Regions from separate parts of the Microbacterium sp. ZKA21 genome, predicted to be linked through region 2. Evidence: riboswitches for the same ligand, from Rfam matches in the RefSeq annotation. Region 2 holds a riboswitch; the other holds the start of a gene.
What was found. A riboswitch is a leader RNA that binds a small molecule or an ion and turns the genes downstream of it on or off. The one in region 2 is predicted to bind ZMP and ZTP.
Positions count from the first base shown of each region.

Region 1: linked by a shared signal. The riboswitch ahead of M2317_RS13750 (hypothetical protein) and the one ahead of glyA (serine hydroxymethyltransferase) in region 2 are both predicted to bind ZMP and ZTP.

Region 1 covers NZ_JBNPVV010000006.1:207,700-215,577, forward strand. The annotation lists gene M2317_RS13745 (D-ribose ABC transporter substrate-binding protein) at 1-644, shown strand, start outside; gene M2317_RS13750 (hypothetical protein) at 711-1,835, opposite strand; ZMP/ZTP riboswitch at 1,856-1,931, opposite strand; gene M2317_RS13755 (DUF1349 domain-containing protein) at 2,006-2,629, shown strand; gene M2317_RS13760 (HNH endonuclease signature motif containing protein) at 2,701-4,002, shown strand; gene M2317_RS13765 (hypothetical protein) at 4,016-4,354, opposite strand; gene M2317_RS13770 (hypothetical protein) at 4,364-6,229, opposite strand; gene M2317_RS13775 (D-arabinono-1,4-lactone oxidase) at 6,311-7,552, shown strand; gene M2317_RS13780 (LacI family DNA-binding transcriptional regulator) at 7,563-7,878, opposite strand, start outside.
Region 2 covers NZ_JBNPVV010000004.1:50,068-57,945, forward strand. The annotation lists gene M2317_RS09815 (YrdB family protein) at 1-329, opposite strand, end outside; gene M2317_RS09820 (sigma-70 family RNA polymerase sigma factor) at 404-2,674, opposite strand; gene nagA (N-acetylglucosamine-6-phosphate deacetylase) at 3,091-4,242, opposite strand; gene M2317_RS09830 (beta-N-acetylhexosaminidase) at 4,239-5,738, opposite strand; ZMP/ZTP riboswitch at 5,802-5,886, shown strand; gene glyA (serine hydroxymethyltransferase) at 5,924-7,198, shown strand; gene M2317_RS09840 (bifunctional methylenetetrahydrofolate dehydrogenase/methenyltetrahydrofolate cyclohydrolase) at 7,195-7,878, shown strand, end outside.

The DNA.
Region 1 (7,878 bases), on a different contig from region 2:
CGGTGCAGAAGGCCAAGGATGCCGGCATCCCGGTGTTCCTCATCGATCGCGAGATCAACGAGACCGGGGTCGCGGCAGCGCAGATCGTCGCGAACAACGCGCAGGGCGCTGCGGCGGTCGCCGAGGAGTGGGTCGCAGCTCTTCCTGATGGCGGCAAGTACATCGAGCTGACCGGCAAGGAATCCGACACGAACGCCGGGGTGCGCTCCGAGGCATTCGCGAGCGTCATCTCGCAGTACCCGAACCTGGTGCCGGTCGCCAAGGAGACCGCGAACTGGAGCCAGGACGAGGCGTTCACGAAGATCGAGACGCTGCTGCAGCGCGACCCGGACATCCAGGGGATCATCGCGGGCAACGACACGATGGCGCTTGGCGCGGTGGCCGCGGTCGAGGCCGCCGGTCTCACCGGCAAGGTCGTCATCGCCGGATTCGACGGCAGCCCCGACGCCGTCGAGGCCATCAAGGCCGGCACGCTGCTGGCGACGGGTCTGCAGCCGGCGGTGCTGATCTCCCAGCTCGCGGTGCAGCAGGCCGACAGCTTCGTGAAGACCGGGGAGACCGGCGAGGACGAGAAGCAGTCGATCGACTGCATCGTCATCAACGCCGAGAACGCCGAGAGCTACACGCTCTTCGCGTTGGAGTGATCGGTCGGGGGACCGGAAGGAACGAAGGGCCGTCCTGCGGGGCGGCCCTTCGTGGTTCAGGCGCCGTCAGTGGTGGAACAGTCGCAGCCCGGTCTGCACGTGCGCGATGCCGTACTCGTGCGCCGCGGCCGCGACCTCTGCGGTCCGCGTCGATCCACCGGGCTCCACGATCGTGGAGACGCCGAACTCGGCCGCGTGCTCGACGTTGTCGCGGAACGGCAGGAAGCCGTCCGACACGAGCGTGATGCCGCGCAGTTCCTGCATCCAGGCATCCCGCCAGGTCTGATCGTCGTACCGGGCCGCGGCCTCCGCGCCGAACAGGGTCGTGAAGTCCGCCAGCTGGCCCCGGGTCATCTCGTGTCCGGCGAAGCGGATCTGCCAGTTCAGGCGGTCCTGCCGCTTCATCCCCTCGATCCGCGGCAGGGCGTCGACGCTCCGGTGGCGCCGCAGCCACCAGATCCGGGCCTTGGCTCCGGCGAGACGGACGCAGTCGACGCGGTTCTGCTGGCCGGCTCCGATGCCGATCGCGGATCCGTCCTCGACGAGCACGACGGAGTTCGACTGGGTGTAGCGCGCCGTGGCCATGCCGACCAGAGCGTCGGTGCGGACCGCGGGGTCGAGCCCGTCGGGCAGGGCGGCGGCGAGGTCGGCCGTGTCGCGGTCCTGCTCGAGCGCGACGCCGAGCACGTCCCGCCGCTCACGCGCCGGGGGCGTCGCGGTCGGGTCCGTCTCGAAGAGCAGGAACCGGCCGCCGCGCTTCCTGCCGAGCACGTCTGCAGCTCCTGGTTCGAATCCGGGAGCGATGAGCGCGTCGCAGATCACCGTGCTCAGGAACTCGGCCGTTTCGAGGTCGACCGGACGCGACAGCGCGACGACATCGCCGAACGACGACTTCGGGTCGGCGTCGCGCGCGCGGACATAGGCGGAGAGGAGGGAGCCGGATGCCGAGGCCGGGACGTTCCAGGTGCGCGCGGCCGTGTCGTCGATCTCGCCGGCGACGGCGGCACCGGCGGGGGAGACGTGCTTGAAGGATGCCGCGGCCGGGTGCCCCGTGTACGCGTCGGCCTCCTGGGCGAGCGCCGCGGCGTTGAGAGCGTCGAGGTAGTTGATCATCGACGGCTCGCCGTTCAGGATCCGCGGACCCCCGCTGATCACTTCGGCTTGCTGGTGCGGATTCATTCCATAACGCATACGCTGCCCATCTCTTCGTAGATGGGCACCCAGGCGGACGATGCCGATGTTGCGCTCCCTGCCGGTGATCCGGCCACGCCAGTCGCGTTCTCAGCGTACCGGCGGCGCGGGTTCACGAGAACATCTCCCGCGCTGGCACGTCACCCTGCCGATGACGCCACAATGGGAGCATGACTGATCCTCTCTTCGCGCTCGACGAGCTGCCGCCGTTGTCCTGGGTTCCTGTCGAGGGGGAAGCATCGATCGACCCGGTGGCTCAGACGCTCACGCTGCGGAGTGCCGGCGGCGTCGACTGGACCAATGATGCGACCGGTGGCGATCAGCAGCATCGTGCAGCGAGCCTGGCGTTCGCAGCACCTGACACGCCGTTCATGCTCTCCGCCAACGTGTCCGTCGTCGGTGACCGCACGACCTTCGATGCCGGTGCGCTGTCCATCTGGTCGGACGAAGATCATTGGGCGAAGCTCTGCTTCGAGTACTCCCCGGACGGCGAGCCGATGGTCGTCAGCGTCGTGACGAACATGTACTCCGACGACGTCAACTCGCGCCTGGTCGTGGACGCCAGCATCCACCTCCGTCTCGCCTTCCTCGGCGGCAACGCCTGGGCCTTCCACTCATCGACGGACGGCGAACGCTGGGACTTCGTGCGCCTGTTCCATCTCGCCGTTCCGGCTGGTCGGTCGACCTCGGTGGGCTTTCTCAGTCAGGCACCCTGCGGGGAACGGTGCGATGTCGTCTTCAGCGACATCCGCCTCGAGCGCTCGCTGCTGAGCGACACCCGGAACGGCAGTTGAGGCCTCCGCGCTCCCGCGCCTGTGTCATCGGAGGGCTTGCCGTATTAGAACATAGATACTAAACTGGGGATATGGATGCGGCAGAGCAGTTGCCCTCTTCTCCCCAGGCGTTGAAGCCGGCGGAGGAGATCGGGGTGCTGCTCGCGGATGCGGAGTGCTCCCAGGTCGATGCGAATCGTCAGGCCGCGCTGCAGGCGGCGCGGATGCTGCGGGTCGTCCAGTACGCGCGCCGGCATCCGGAGCTGTATCTGGATGGGATCGAGGATTCCCGCTCGATCGATTACGCCGAGCGCGCCGCGATCATGGACCTCGCGTTGCGGATGGCCATGTCGGAGGAGCATGTGCGCGGGCAGGTGTTCCTCGCCGAGCGTGCCCAGGCTCATCTACCAGCCCTATGGGAGCGGGCGGTGACCGGGTTCGCGTCGCTGTACCTGGTGGGTCGGGCCGTGCATGCGCTCGGTGTGGTCGCCGCCCCCGCGGATGCGACCACCGACGAACGGGCCGCCGAACGGGCCGCGTTCGCCGAGATCGATTCGGCGTGCGCGCAATGGTCCGAGACATGTTCGCCGGGCTCGTTCAACCGGCGCCTGAAGCGTCTCACCGGCCGACTGCGGCCGATCGGCCCGGAAGCTGATCACGCCAGGGCGATGCGGGACCGGCGGGTGTATGTCGAGGACGTCGACGGGGGCTTGTCCTGGTACCACGCGCTGATGCCCACCCACGAGGCACGGGCCGCGTTCCGCCGCGGGACGTCCACCGCGAAGCACCTGTCCAAGGACGCCCGCGAGGGTCGCACGCGTGATCAGATCCGCGCGGACCTCTCCAGCGCGTGGTTGCGCGGTGTCGGTACCGACACCGCGGTGAAGACGAAAGTCTTCGTCACGATCCCGGTGCAACTGATCGCCGCCGCCCGCGACAACACCCCGATCGACCCCGAAACCGCTCGGATCCTCGCCGACGAACAGGCCGAGATCGTCGGCGGCGACACCATCGACCCGGCAACCGCTGCGCAGATCTTCACCGACGCCACCGCGTTCCACCGCGTCATCACCGACCCCGTCAAGGGCGTCGTCCTCGACATGGACCGCCGTACCTACCGACCCACCACGGCCCAACGCGACTGGCTCATCCTGAAACACGGCACCTGTTCCTGCGACGGCTGCGAACGCCTCGCCGCCGACGCCGACATCGACCACCGCCGCCCCTGGGCCGCCGGCGGCAGAACCGACGCCGACTCGATGGCACCCCTCTGCCCCCACCACCACACCCACCGCCACCGCACCCGAACCCGCTACCGATCCCGCCCTGACGGCACCATCCAACTCACCACGCCCACCGGATTCACGACCCGAGAACAACCTCCACCCTTCTGAAGGGCGGGGTGCGTCAGACGATGCAGTGCGCGAGGATCGCCTGCTGCACGGGGGCCAGCGCACGCTTGAACTCGTACCCCACGAACGCGGGCCCGGCGATCGCATCGGCCGTGACCTCCCGGCCGCGGATGAATGGCGGGCATGGGGCGAGCCGCACGCCCGCCGGTGCCTTCGCCAGGACGTCTGCCGTGATCCGATACTCGGCCAGCGCCCCGGCGTGCGCGCCCGGTCCGTCGGTGAGGATCACATCCGTGTGAGATGCCGCGAACTCGAGATCCTCGGTGGTCGGCACGTCCGCCATCGCCAGCTCGGCAGGGGAGCAATGGACGAGATCAAGAGAGACCAGCCGCACTCGCCGAGCCTACGGGGTCACCCGCATCCACGCGCCGGCCCCGACCTCGACCTCGCTCACGCCGGCAACGTCGCCCACCCCGGCAATCGGCACGCGACGCTCCACGCGGTCCAGGTTGGCGACGAGCACGGTGTCACCGGCATCCGTCCGCGAACCGAGCGCCCAGACCAGCCCATCCGGGCTCGCACTCGTGAGCAGACTCCCACCGGCGAGTGCTGCGAGCGCATCGACGGCATCCGCCGCAGCCGTACGGCCCGCAGCCGAGATGAGCCCGCGCGGACCCCAGCTCTCGAACCAGGACACGGATGCGACACCGGGAACCGCGAGGGCCGCCGCGCTCGCGATCACCCAGGCGCCGAGTTCGGCGGCGCCCTGCCGCGCATCGACCGCGCCGGTGAACTCCGCCCCGTATCCCTCCGCCAGATCGGTCCGCGTCGGCGCCGGCTCCGGCGTCGTCGCCACGTTGTTGAACCGCGGCCGCAGCGACAGCGGTCCGATATGCACCGGGAGACCATCCGCAATCCACACGGCCTGCTCGGCGATCAGCCTCTGCATCGCGAGCGCCTCCACCAACTGCTCGGTGTCGAGCGCGTGGAACAGCGGAGTCGTGTTCACGACCAGCCCGTCGACGTCGCGCGCGATCCGCGTCTGCTCGCGATTCAGCTCGGTGAAGTGCGAACGGGCGCCGGTCAGCACAGGCAGGGACAGGCCGGATGCCGTCATCGCCGCCCGCAGTGCCGACACGACGCGAGTATCGCTGATGTGCTCGAGGGCATCGAAGGCCGTCAGGCGCAGTACGCCGGGGGTCCGAACGTACGGGGCCAGCGCTCCGACGGCCTCCGACAGGAATCGTTCGTCCATGGACGCTTCATCGCCGGCCCCTGGCCGACTGCGCCCCTCGCCAGAGGCTTCCTCGCCGCCTGCGCCGTGGCCGCTCATTCCCTCACCACCTGCGCCTTCGCCATCGGCGCCGTCGGTGCGGCGCCCGGACCCGCCTGTCACCAGGCGCACGTCCAGCGCTACGCCGTCGGCTGCGGCACGTGCGAGTGCCGCACGCCAGTTGGGCGTCGCGAGATCGAGCTCGACGACGCGGAAGCTCCCGACATCCGACGCAGGCACAGGATCGGGAGCCGTCGACGCTTCGACGCCCACCTCCGGAAACGGGCCGGCCTCGACGAGCGCGAGCTCGACCGCGCCGTCGACCGGCGGTGGTACCGACCCCGCCCCGAGAACCCGGATCGTGATCGACTGCTCGACGCGCTCACCGGCATCCAGAGCGTACGGATACGGCAGCTCCAGCGGACGGCTGTACGTCTTGAAGGACGCGTCGCTCCAGTTCCGCTGGTCCTCCATCTCGAAGACATCGCCGGTGAACTCCAGCTCGAGCTCATCCTCGACTCGTAGAGAACGGATGCCGAGGATCGGCTGATGCGGGCTGATCTCCTGCGGGAACGCGACCGGCTCCGACGACCCATCAGGATGCTCGACCACCGCCGCCCGACCCGCATCCGTCGCCGGGTGCAGCACGACCAGTCCCGTGCGGCAGGTATCGAACGGCTCCGCGTTGACGGCGTCCCAGGCGATGCGCAGCCCGTCGTCGTCGGCCGTCGCCGTCAGCGTCGAGTCGACGCGCGCTCCGAGGCCCTCGTGCCGCAGCCGCAGCGTCAGCGCGGACGCATCCGATTCCAGCGACAGCACCTGCACCGGGACGGTCTGCCATCCGCGATCGCGCACGGCCGCACGCACCGCGCGCAGCAGCATCCGACCGCCGTACCGGATCTCGGCGAGCTCATCGCCGCGCACCTCGATGCTCCAGCCGTGCGCGCGCCACGCCACGGCATCCGTCCGCCACCAGGTACTCGTCGTCGACACCACGTCACAACCATAACCGGTTGACCAATTGCCCGATAGTCTCGGCGAGGGAGCACTGAGGCAACCCCGAAGGAAAGGGCCGTGATGGCAGGCAATTGGGCTGGGACGTACGAGTATCGAGCACCGCGGCACATCGTCGTCTCCGACGAGGACGAACTGCGCGCAGCGCTCGCCGGCACCGGGCCCGTCCATGCACTCGGCACCCGCCACTCCTTCACCGACCTTCCCGACACGACCGGCACCCTCATCGAGATGGCGGCCTTCGACCGGCCGATCACGATCGACGAGGCATCCCGCACGGTGCGCGTGACAGCCGGAACCCGCTACGGCGTGCTCGCGGCCCAGCTCCACACGGCCGGGTGGGCGCTGCACAACACCGGCTCGCTGCCGCACATCAGCGTCGGGGGCGCCACCTCGACCGGAACGCACGGCTCCGGCGACGGCAACGGCGTGCTCTCCAGCGCTGTCGCCGGCATCCGATTCCTGGATGCCGCGGGCGAGGCGCACGAGGTCCGCCGCGGCGATGCCGACTTCGAGGCACTCGTCGTCGGCGTCGGCGCCTTCGGCATCCTCACCGAACTGACCCTCGACATCCAGCCCACCTACCTCGTTCGGCAGGACCTCTACGCCGGCGTCACCTGGGACACGCTCCTCGGCGATATCGACGCCGTCACCTCGGCCGGAGACAGCGTCTCGGTGTTCACCCGCTGGGGCGAGGACCTCGGCTGGGTGTGGGTCAAGCGACGGGCGATGGATGCCGAGGCGACCGCACCCGAGGAGCTGCTCGGCGGACGGTTGTCCGCGACGCTCGAGCCCCTCGGCCTCGGCGACAACGTCACCGTGATCGGCGCGGCCGGTCCCTGGTACGAGCGCCTGCCGCATTTCCGTGCCGATGCCGAGCCCTCGCGCGGGGACGAGATCCAGTCCGAGTACTTCATCGACCGTGCCGACGCGGCAGCCGCGCTGCGTGCGGTGCGCGAGGTCGTCGGACCGTACACCGAGCACCTCATCTGGACCGAGCTGCGCACCGCGGCGTCCGACGACCTGTGGCTCAGCGGCGCGTACCAGCGCGACGCCTTCATCATCCACTTCACGTGGGAGAACCATCCGGACGAGGTCACTGAGGCGCTGACGCTCATCGAACCCGTCCTCGCACCGTTCCACGCCCGACCGCACTGGGGCAAACGGCACCTGATGGAGCGTGCGCAGATCGAGCGCGTGTCTCCGCGCCTCGCCGACGCCCGCGCCGTGTTCGAGCGGCTCGACCCCACAGGCCGCTTCGTCAATGAGCACCTCGTGCGCGTGGGGCTGCGGGAAGCGCGCTGACCCGCCCGACTCAGGCGCCGAGAGTGCTCGCGCGGGGGATCAGGGGCACCGGGATCACGACGCGCTCGTGCACGTGTCCCGGTTCGGCTTCGGCGTTCAGGAGGCGGATCGCCTCGGCCCCCATCGCCTGCCCAGGGAGCTCGATCGAGGTCAGAGCGATCCAGTCGAGCCCACTGTCGTGATGGTCGCCATCCATGCCCAGCACCGCGACATCCTGCGGAACCCGCAGATCGTCGCGTCCACGCAGGTGCGCGAGGGCGCCGGCGGCGAGGTCGTCTGACAGGGCGAGGATCGCGACGCGCTCGCTCCCCGCGCGAAGCGGGATC
Region 2 (7,878 bases):
GCGATCACGGCGAAGACCGAGCCGATCACAGCCTCTCCCATCGACCACCACGCGATGGTCACCCCCACGTAGAGCAGCAGTTCGACGGCTGCGCGCAGGAACGGATGCAGGTGCACGACCGGGCGCGGGGACAGGAACAGGGCCCACACGAGCAGCACCACGACGGGTGCGCCGATGCCGACGACGATGTTCCACGGCATGTCCCACGTCGCGAGTCCCCAGATCGCGAGCGACGCGAGAGCGGCGAGCAGGACGACGACCCGGATGATGTCGAGCGGGGTGACGTTCGGGCGGTTCACGCCCGGTTCTGCCGGTGTCTCCTGGGTCATGCTCCCAGTCTATTCGGCGGGTGAGGCGGGCTCGTTTGCGGCGCTCAATTCGAGATCAGGGGAGACGACGGCCGTCATCGGCAGTTAGGGGCGAAGATCACCGTCAGCACGTTCACGCCGAGGTCGCCGAGCGTGGTGCTGTACGCCTGAACTGGGCCGTTCATCGTGACGTAATGGATCTCGACGTCGGCATCCAACAGAATCTGTTCACCGGTGGGCCGAAGGCTTACCGTCGCAGCGCCGTCCGCACCCAGCATCGCGTCGTCCGCGCCGTCGGGGCTGCCGTTCAGAAGAGCCTGAATCTGGGCACCTGGTTCGCCGAGCACATCGAGCGCTACGTAGGTCTTGTTGTCCGTGCCGATGCACATTGAGGCGTCCGTAAGAGCTACTGGTGAAGTCGGGGCCGCAGGGTCAGTCGGTGTCGGGGTGGGGCTCGGAGTCGGCTCGGGCGTCTCCGTTGGCTCCGGTGTGGGAGTCGGCGTTGGGGTGGTTGTCGGGGTGGGGCTCGGAGTCGGCTCGGGGGTCTCCGTTGGCTCCGGTGTGGGAGTCGGTGTCGGGCTCGGAGTCGGCTCGGGGGTCTCCGTTGGCTCCGGTGTGGGAGTCGGTGTCGGGCTCGGAGTCGCCCCGGGAGTCTCTGTCGGCTCGGGAGTCGGCGTCGGAGTCGGAGTCGGTGTTGGTGTGGGCGTCGGCTCCGGGGTCTCCGTCGGACCCGGCGTCGGGCTAGGAGTCGGCTCCGGGGGCTCGGTCGGTTCCGGCGTGAGAGTCTCCGTCGGTTCCGGCGTGGGCGTGGGGCTCGGCGTCGGCTCAGCAGTTTCCGTTGGTTCCGGAGTCGGCTCCGGGGCCGTCGAAGGAGTGGGCGTTGGCTCGGGAGTCGGCGTCGGCGTCGGCTCGGGCTTCGGCGCCGCGGGGGGCTCCGGCGTGGGCGTGGGAGTCGGGGTCGGCGAAGGCCCCGGCACGGGTGCCACCGGAACCTCCGGCGGATCCACGGGTTCGGCCGGCTGCTCAGGGGCGTCTTCGCCGCCCGAGCCGCCCGGATCGCCCGGCGCGGGCACGACGGGGATCGTGAGAGGCGCCTCGACGACCGGATCGGACTCGGCGATCGGCGCATCGCCGGCATCCTCGTCCTTGACCGGCTCATCGATCACGAACGGCTGGTTGTTCAGCGCCTCGAGCTTCTCATCCGGACCGACCTCGGCCGGGATCGAGGACGATTCGTCGACCTGGCTCGCGCTCGGAAGGCTCGCCACCGGGGTGGACGCCGTCAGGCCCGGAATGATCGCGGCTGCGGCGACGACACCGGCGACGATCAGCGCGGCAGAGCCGACACCGACCAGTGCACCGATGCCGGTGACGGCGCCCGCGGTCGTTCCGGCAGCTGCTCCGCCTCCTGCTGCGCCAGCGCTTCCACCGGCACCGCCCGCGCCACCGGTCGAGCCGGAACCGGCCGAGGCACCGGCCATCGCTGCGCCGCCGGTGCCGGAGACCACGACAGCACCTTCGACGACGCTCGAGGGCATCGCGGCCAGCGCGACGATCGGCGCGCCACCACCCTGCAACGCAGCCAGGTAGCCGGTCGCGCCGGTGATGCCGAGCACGAGCGGCAGCAGCACCATGGCCAGGCGATCCGAGACGTCCTTCGCCTCGGCGACGACGATCATGCAGCGGGCGCAATCCGAAAGGTGCTCGTCAAAGCGCTTCTGGTCGCGGTTGCTGAGGTTGCCCCGGGAATGGGCGCCCATGTGCTCGATGCTCCACTGGCATTCTGACCCGGGGGCGGCGCTGCGCAGGTGCGCCTGGATCCATGCCTCGCGCAGACCTTCGCGTGCTCGGAAGGCGAGTTGCGCGACCGCGCCGGCCTTCATGCCGAGCAGGGGAGCGACCTCGGCCGGCTTCATCTGCTCGATCTCGGTGTACCAGAGCACCTCCTGCCAGCGCGAGGGGAGGCTGCGGAACGCCTTCGCGGTGAGCCCGCGGTCGAGCGCCTCATCGGTGGCCTGCTCGGTCGTGTCCGGGTCGGGGACGGCATCCATCTCGTCGATGGCCGTCTCGCGGCGCGCCTTGCCCCAGCCGGCCGCGGTGTTCCGGATGCTCGTGAACAAGTAGGCGCGGAACGACCCGTTGGGTCCGCCGCCCTTGAGGATCGCGTTGTAGATGCGCGTGTACGATTCCTGGACGAGATCGTCCGGGTCGAGGGAAGACGTGATCGATCGCGCGACGGCGATGCCCGACGGGTAGTGGCGTCGCCAGAGTTCGCCGAACGCCTCGCGGTCGCCGGACCGGGTGCGCAGGATCAGATCGGCGTCAGCGATCTCCGCGTTGTCGTTGTTCTCGTTCGGCACAGTCATCCAGATCTCGTGGAGCATCGGGTCGGCTCCACAGGAAGAGACGCGTGAATCGGGTCCCCATCACGCGCCTCATACATTCTCACCCCGTTTTCCCAGCCTGACCAGTCCTGTGGATAACTCGGAGCGAACTCTCTGCCAGGGCCGCCGAAGAAATCTCAGAAAAAGTTCCTCGATTCGCGTGATGAATCACGACGTCGCCCGTCTCATCATCAGAGCACGCTGCACGATCACCACCGGGGGGCGGAGATCGGGCAGTGCCGGCGCGGGGGGCAACTGCGCCGGCTCAGGGCGGGCTCGGGACCCTCGGGGGAGGAGTTCCCGAGCCGCCCGCTCGTCCAGGAGGGAGTGAGGCCGCCGCGGTCTGGGGTGCGGCGGCCTCCCCTCTACTCCCGATGTGTTCGCGCGCGCCGTGGCGGTCAGACGGCGGGTCGACCGCCCACCCACACGCGTCGCACATGCAGACGGGCGTCCAGCAGGACGGCATCCGCGAGCAGCCCGTGCTCCAGACGCCCCAACCTCTCGCCTTCCCCGATGACGGATGCCGGCGTCTCCGTGAGAGCACGCACGGCGGCCGCGAGGGGCACGCCGGCCTGCACGGCGTTCCGTAGCGCGGCATCCTGCGTCAGCGTCGAGCCGGCGATCGAGCCCGTCGCATCCGTGCGGGCGATGCCGTCGGTCACGGTCACCTTGACCGCGCCGAGGTCGTACCGGCCGTCCGCGCTGCCGGCCGCGGCCATCGCGTCCGTCACCAGCGCGACGCGATCCGGCGCCACGTCGAACACCAGCTTGATCACGTGCGGGTCGAGATGCACGTTGTCGGCGATCGCCTCGAGCACCACGCGTCGGTCGGCGGCCGCCGCCAGCACAGGGCCGGGAGCCCGATGATGGATGCCCCGCATCGCGTTGAAGGCGTGCGTGAGGATCGTGGCGCCGGCGTCGAACGCGGCAGCGGCGATCTCGGCATCCGCATCGGTGTGGCCGATCGCCGCGGCGGCCCCGGCGGCCACGGTCTGACGGATCGCCTCGAGGCCGCCGGGGAGCTCCGGGGCGATCGTGACCTGGCGGACGGTTCCGCCTCCGGCGTCCAGCAGGCGCCGGACATCCGCGGCATCCGGTGCCTGAAGCAGAGTCGGTTCGTGGGCACCCTGATGCCCGGGGTCGAGGAACGGACCTTCCAGGTGCGAGCCGAGGATGTCGGCATCCGTCCTGGTCAGATCGGCGATCTCGGCGATGCGACGGGTGAGATCGTCGAGCGACGCCGTCACCAGCGAGACCACGGCGCGCGTCGTGCCGTGCGCGCGGTGCAGAGCGCGCGCGGTGCGGATCGCCTCGGCGCCGTCGTCGTAGGACGCACCGGCACCGCCATGGCCGTGGATGTCGATGAACCCGGGTGCGAGAACGGCACCGGGGCCGGCGAGCTCCGCGGCGTCGACGACGACGTCGGCAGCCGTCCACGTCGTGCCGGTTCCTGTTTCCGCGATGACACCGTCCTCGAAGCGGACCCACGCGTCGTCCGTCTCGACGCCATGCGAGACGATGCGCGCGGAGTGGATCACGGTTGCGGTCATGGCGTGCTTCCCTCGGTCGGGGTCGGTCGCTGTCCGCCCCATCCTTCGGCATCCCACACCGATCCGAGTGCTTCGACGCGCTCGCGGAACGAGGCCCAGTCCTTGGCGGATGCCGGCGACCACGCGATCTCGGCCAGGGCCGCGGCTCGGGGGAAGAACAGGTGGTCGATATCATCGAGCGTCGCGATCGTCTCGGACCACAGCGGCCCCTCGATCCCGAGGATGGCGCTCTCGTCCAGACCGGGCACGATCGCGTTCGGCTCCCAGGCGTAGGCCGACTCGAGATCGATGATCGCGGCCCAGCTGAGCCCCAGCGGGTCTTCGGGTGAAGGCTTCATGTCGAGGTACGCACGGGTGGAGGGCGAGAGGATGACCGATCCGCCGCGCTCGGCGAATCGGAGCGTGTGCTCGATGTGCTCGGCCGTGGGGGCATCGCTGCCCCAGAACTGGCCGATCGTGCCCTCGGCGACGACTGCGGACCCCGCCTCGTGCCAGGCCACCGGCGTCTTCCCCAGTTCAACGGTCAATGCGGTGACGCGCTCGATGAACGCGTCGAAATCGGCCTGCGCGGTGCCCAGGCACTCGTCGCCTCCGACGTGCAGTTGCGGGCCGGGGGTCAGTTCGGCCACCTCGCCGAGCACATCGCGGAGGAACTCCCATGTCGACTCCTCGTGGATGCGCACGGAGGAATGCCCGACGCCCCAGCCCTCGTAGGGCTCGCCGGCGACCGGCAGCGGCTGGCCCAGCGCCTCCGACTGCGCGAGGAGCATGTCGTTCATCACGGGCTCCTCGACCACGCCGGGGTACGCGAGGCCGATCGCATGCGTGTGCCCCGGCAGATCGATCTCCGGAACGACCACCATGTGGTGCGCGGCCGCGTAGCGGACGATCTCGCGGAAATCGTCCTTCGAGTAGAAGCCGCCTGGGCGGCCGAGCACCGAGGTTCCGGATGCCCTCTCGGTCAGCAGCGGACGGCTGTCGATCTGCAGACGCCAGCCCTGGTCATCGCTGAGGTGCAGGTGCAGGCGATTGAACTTCAGCGACGACGCGCGGTCGATGAACTCCTTCACGGTCGCCACGTCGAAGAACGTGCGGGCCACGTCGAGCATCACACCCCGATAGCCGAAGCGCGGCGCGTCGGTGATCGACACCTGCGCGATCGTCCAGGAACCGGCGTCCTCGCGCAGCAGCTGACGCAGCGTCTGGATGCCGTAGAAGAGTCCGGCAGCCGACCCGGCGATCTCGACGCGGTCCGTCGTCTCCAGCCGGTACGCCTCGTCTTCCGCGGCGGTCGCCCGCAGGACGATGTCGCCGGCGACGGGCTCGCCTTCCGTCGTCTCCGGCCGCAGGCCGGTGAGCTCCGCCAGGTGGTCGGAGAGAGCGGATGCCGCGGCATCCGCACCGTCGGCGATGACGATGCGCGTGGCGGGCGTGAGGACGAACGCGCCGGGGCCGGTCGTGACCGACGAGGGCAGCGGTACAAGAGTAAGGACCATGAACAAAACCTACCGGTGAGGGCTGCGACATCCAAGCGTTGCGGGCTACTCGATCCGCTATGCTCGAACCGTCGCGACTGGCGTCTGGGTGGACTACCACCGGGGAGCGACTTCTCATGGGAATCGACCGCGCGCCTGGGCCGATCAGGAACAACCCCTTTCCACCGTGAGATCAGGAGCACGTCATGACCGACCCGTACTTCAACGCCCCGCTGTCCGAAGTCGACCCGGAGATCGCCGAGGTCCTCGAGCGGGAGCTGAACCGCCAGCGCGGCTTCCTCGAGATGATCGCCTCCGAGAACTTCGTGCCCGTGTCCGTGCTGCAGTCGCAGGGCTCCGTGCTCACGAACAAGTACGCCGAGGGCTACCCCGGTCGCCGTTACTACGGCGGCTGCGAAGAGGTGGACGTCGCCGAGTCGCTCGCGATCGAGCGCGCCAAGAGCCTGTTCGGCTCGGAGTTCGCCAACGTCCAGCCGCACTCCGGTGCCACCGCCAACGCGGCAGTGCTGCACGCCATCGCCCGCCCCGGCGACACGCTGCTCGGCCTGTCGCTCGACCACGGCGGCCACCTGACGCACGGCATGAAGATCAACTTCTCCGGCCGGCTGTTCGACATCGTCGCGTACGGCGTCGACCCGGAGACCTCGCTCGTCGACATGGACGAGGTCCGTCGCCTCGCCATCGAGCACAAGCCGAAGGTCATCATCGCCGGCTGGTCGGCGTACCCGCGTCAGCTGGACTTCGCGAAGTTCCGCGAGATCGCCGACGAGGTGGGCGCGTACCTGTGGGTCGACATGGCGCACTTCGCCGGTCTCGTCGCCGCGGGCATCCACCCCAGCCCCGTCCCGCACGCGCATGTGGTCTCGTCGACCGTGCACAAGACGATCGGCGGACCCCGCTCCGGTTTCATCCTCACCAACGACGCGGACCTCGCCAAGAAGATCAACTCGGCCGTGTTCCCCGGTCAGCAGGGCGGACCGCTCATGCACGTGATCGCCGCCAAGGCGACCGCTTTCAAGATCGCGGGGACACCGGAGTTCAAGGAGCGTCAGGAGCGCACCGTCCGCGGTGCTGCGCTGCTCGCAGAGCGTCTCGGCCGTCAGGACGTCCAGGATGCCGGCATCAAGGTCCGCTCCGGCGGCACCGATGTGCACCTGGTCCTCGTCGACCTGCGCGACGCCGAGATCGACGGCAAGCAGGCCGAAGACCTGCTGCACGACATCCACATCACGGTCAACCGCAACGCGGTCCCGAACGACCCGCGTCCGCCGATGGTCACCTCCGGTCTGCGCATCGGCACTCCGGCGCTCGCGACGCGCGGATTCGGGGATGCCGAGTTCACCGAGGTCGCCGACATCATCGCACTGGCGCTGCTGCCCGGTGCGGATGTCGCGGCCCTCAAGGCCCGCGTCGACGCGCTCGCCGCCGCCTTCCCGCTCTACCCGGGACTGTCCCAGTGACTGCTGTCGTCCTGGACGGCAAGGCCGCATCGGCCGAGATCAGGGCGGAGCTCACCGAGCGGGTCGCCGCGCTCAAGGAGAAGGGGATCGTCCCCGGCATCGCCACAGTGCTCGTCGGGGCCGACCCGGCATCCCAGCTGTACGTCGGGATGAAGCACCGGCAGTCCGAGGCGATCGGGATGAACTCGATCCAGCGCGAGCTGCCGGCCGACGCCACGCAGGAGGACGTCGAGGCGCTGATCGATGAGCTCAACGCGGATCCGACCTGCCACGGATACATCGTGCAGCTGCCGCTGCCGAAGCACATCGACACCGACGCGATCCTCGAGCGCATCGACCCGGCCAAGGATGCCGACGGCCTGCACCCGACCAACCTCGGCCGACTGGTGCTGAACGTCAGCAGTCCGATCCGCACGCCGCTGCCGTGCACGCCCCGCGGCGTCATCGAACTGCTGCTCCGCAACGACTACGACCTCAAGGGCAAGCACGTCGTCGTGGTCGGGCGCGGCGTGACGATCGGTCGTCCGATGGGACTCCTGCTCACGCGTCGCGACATCAACGCGACCGTGACGCAGGTGCACACCGGCACGCCGGACATGGCACCGTACCTGCGTCAGGCCGACGTGATCGTCGCCGGTGCGGGGGTCAAGCACCTGATCCGCGCCGAGGACGTCAAGCCG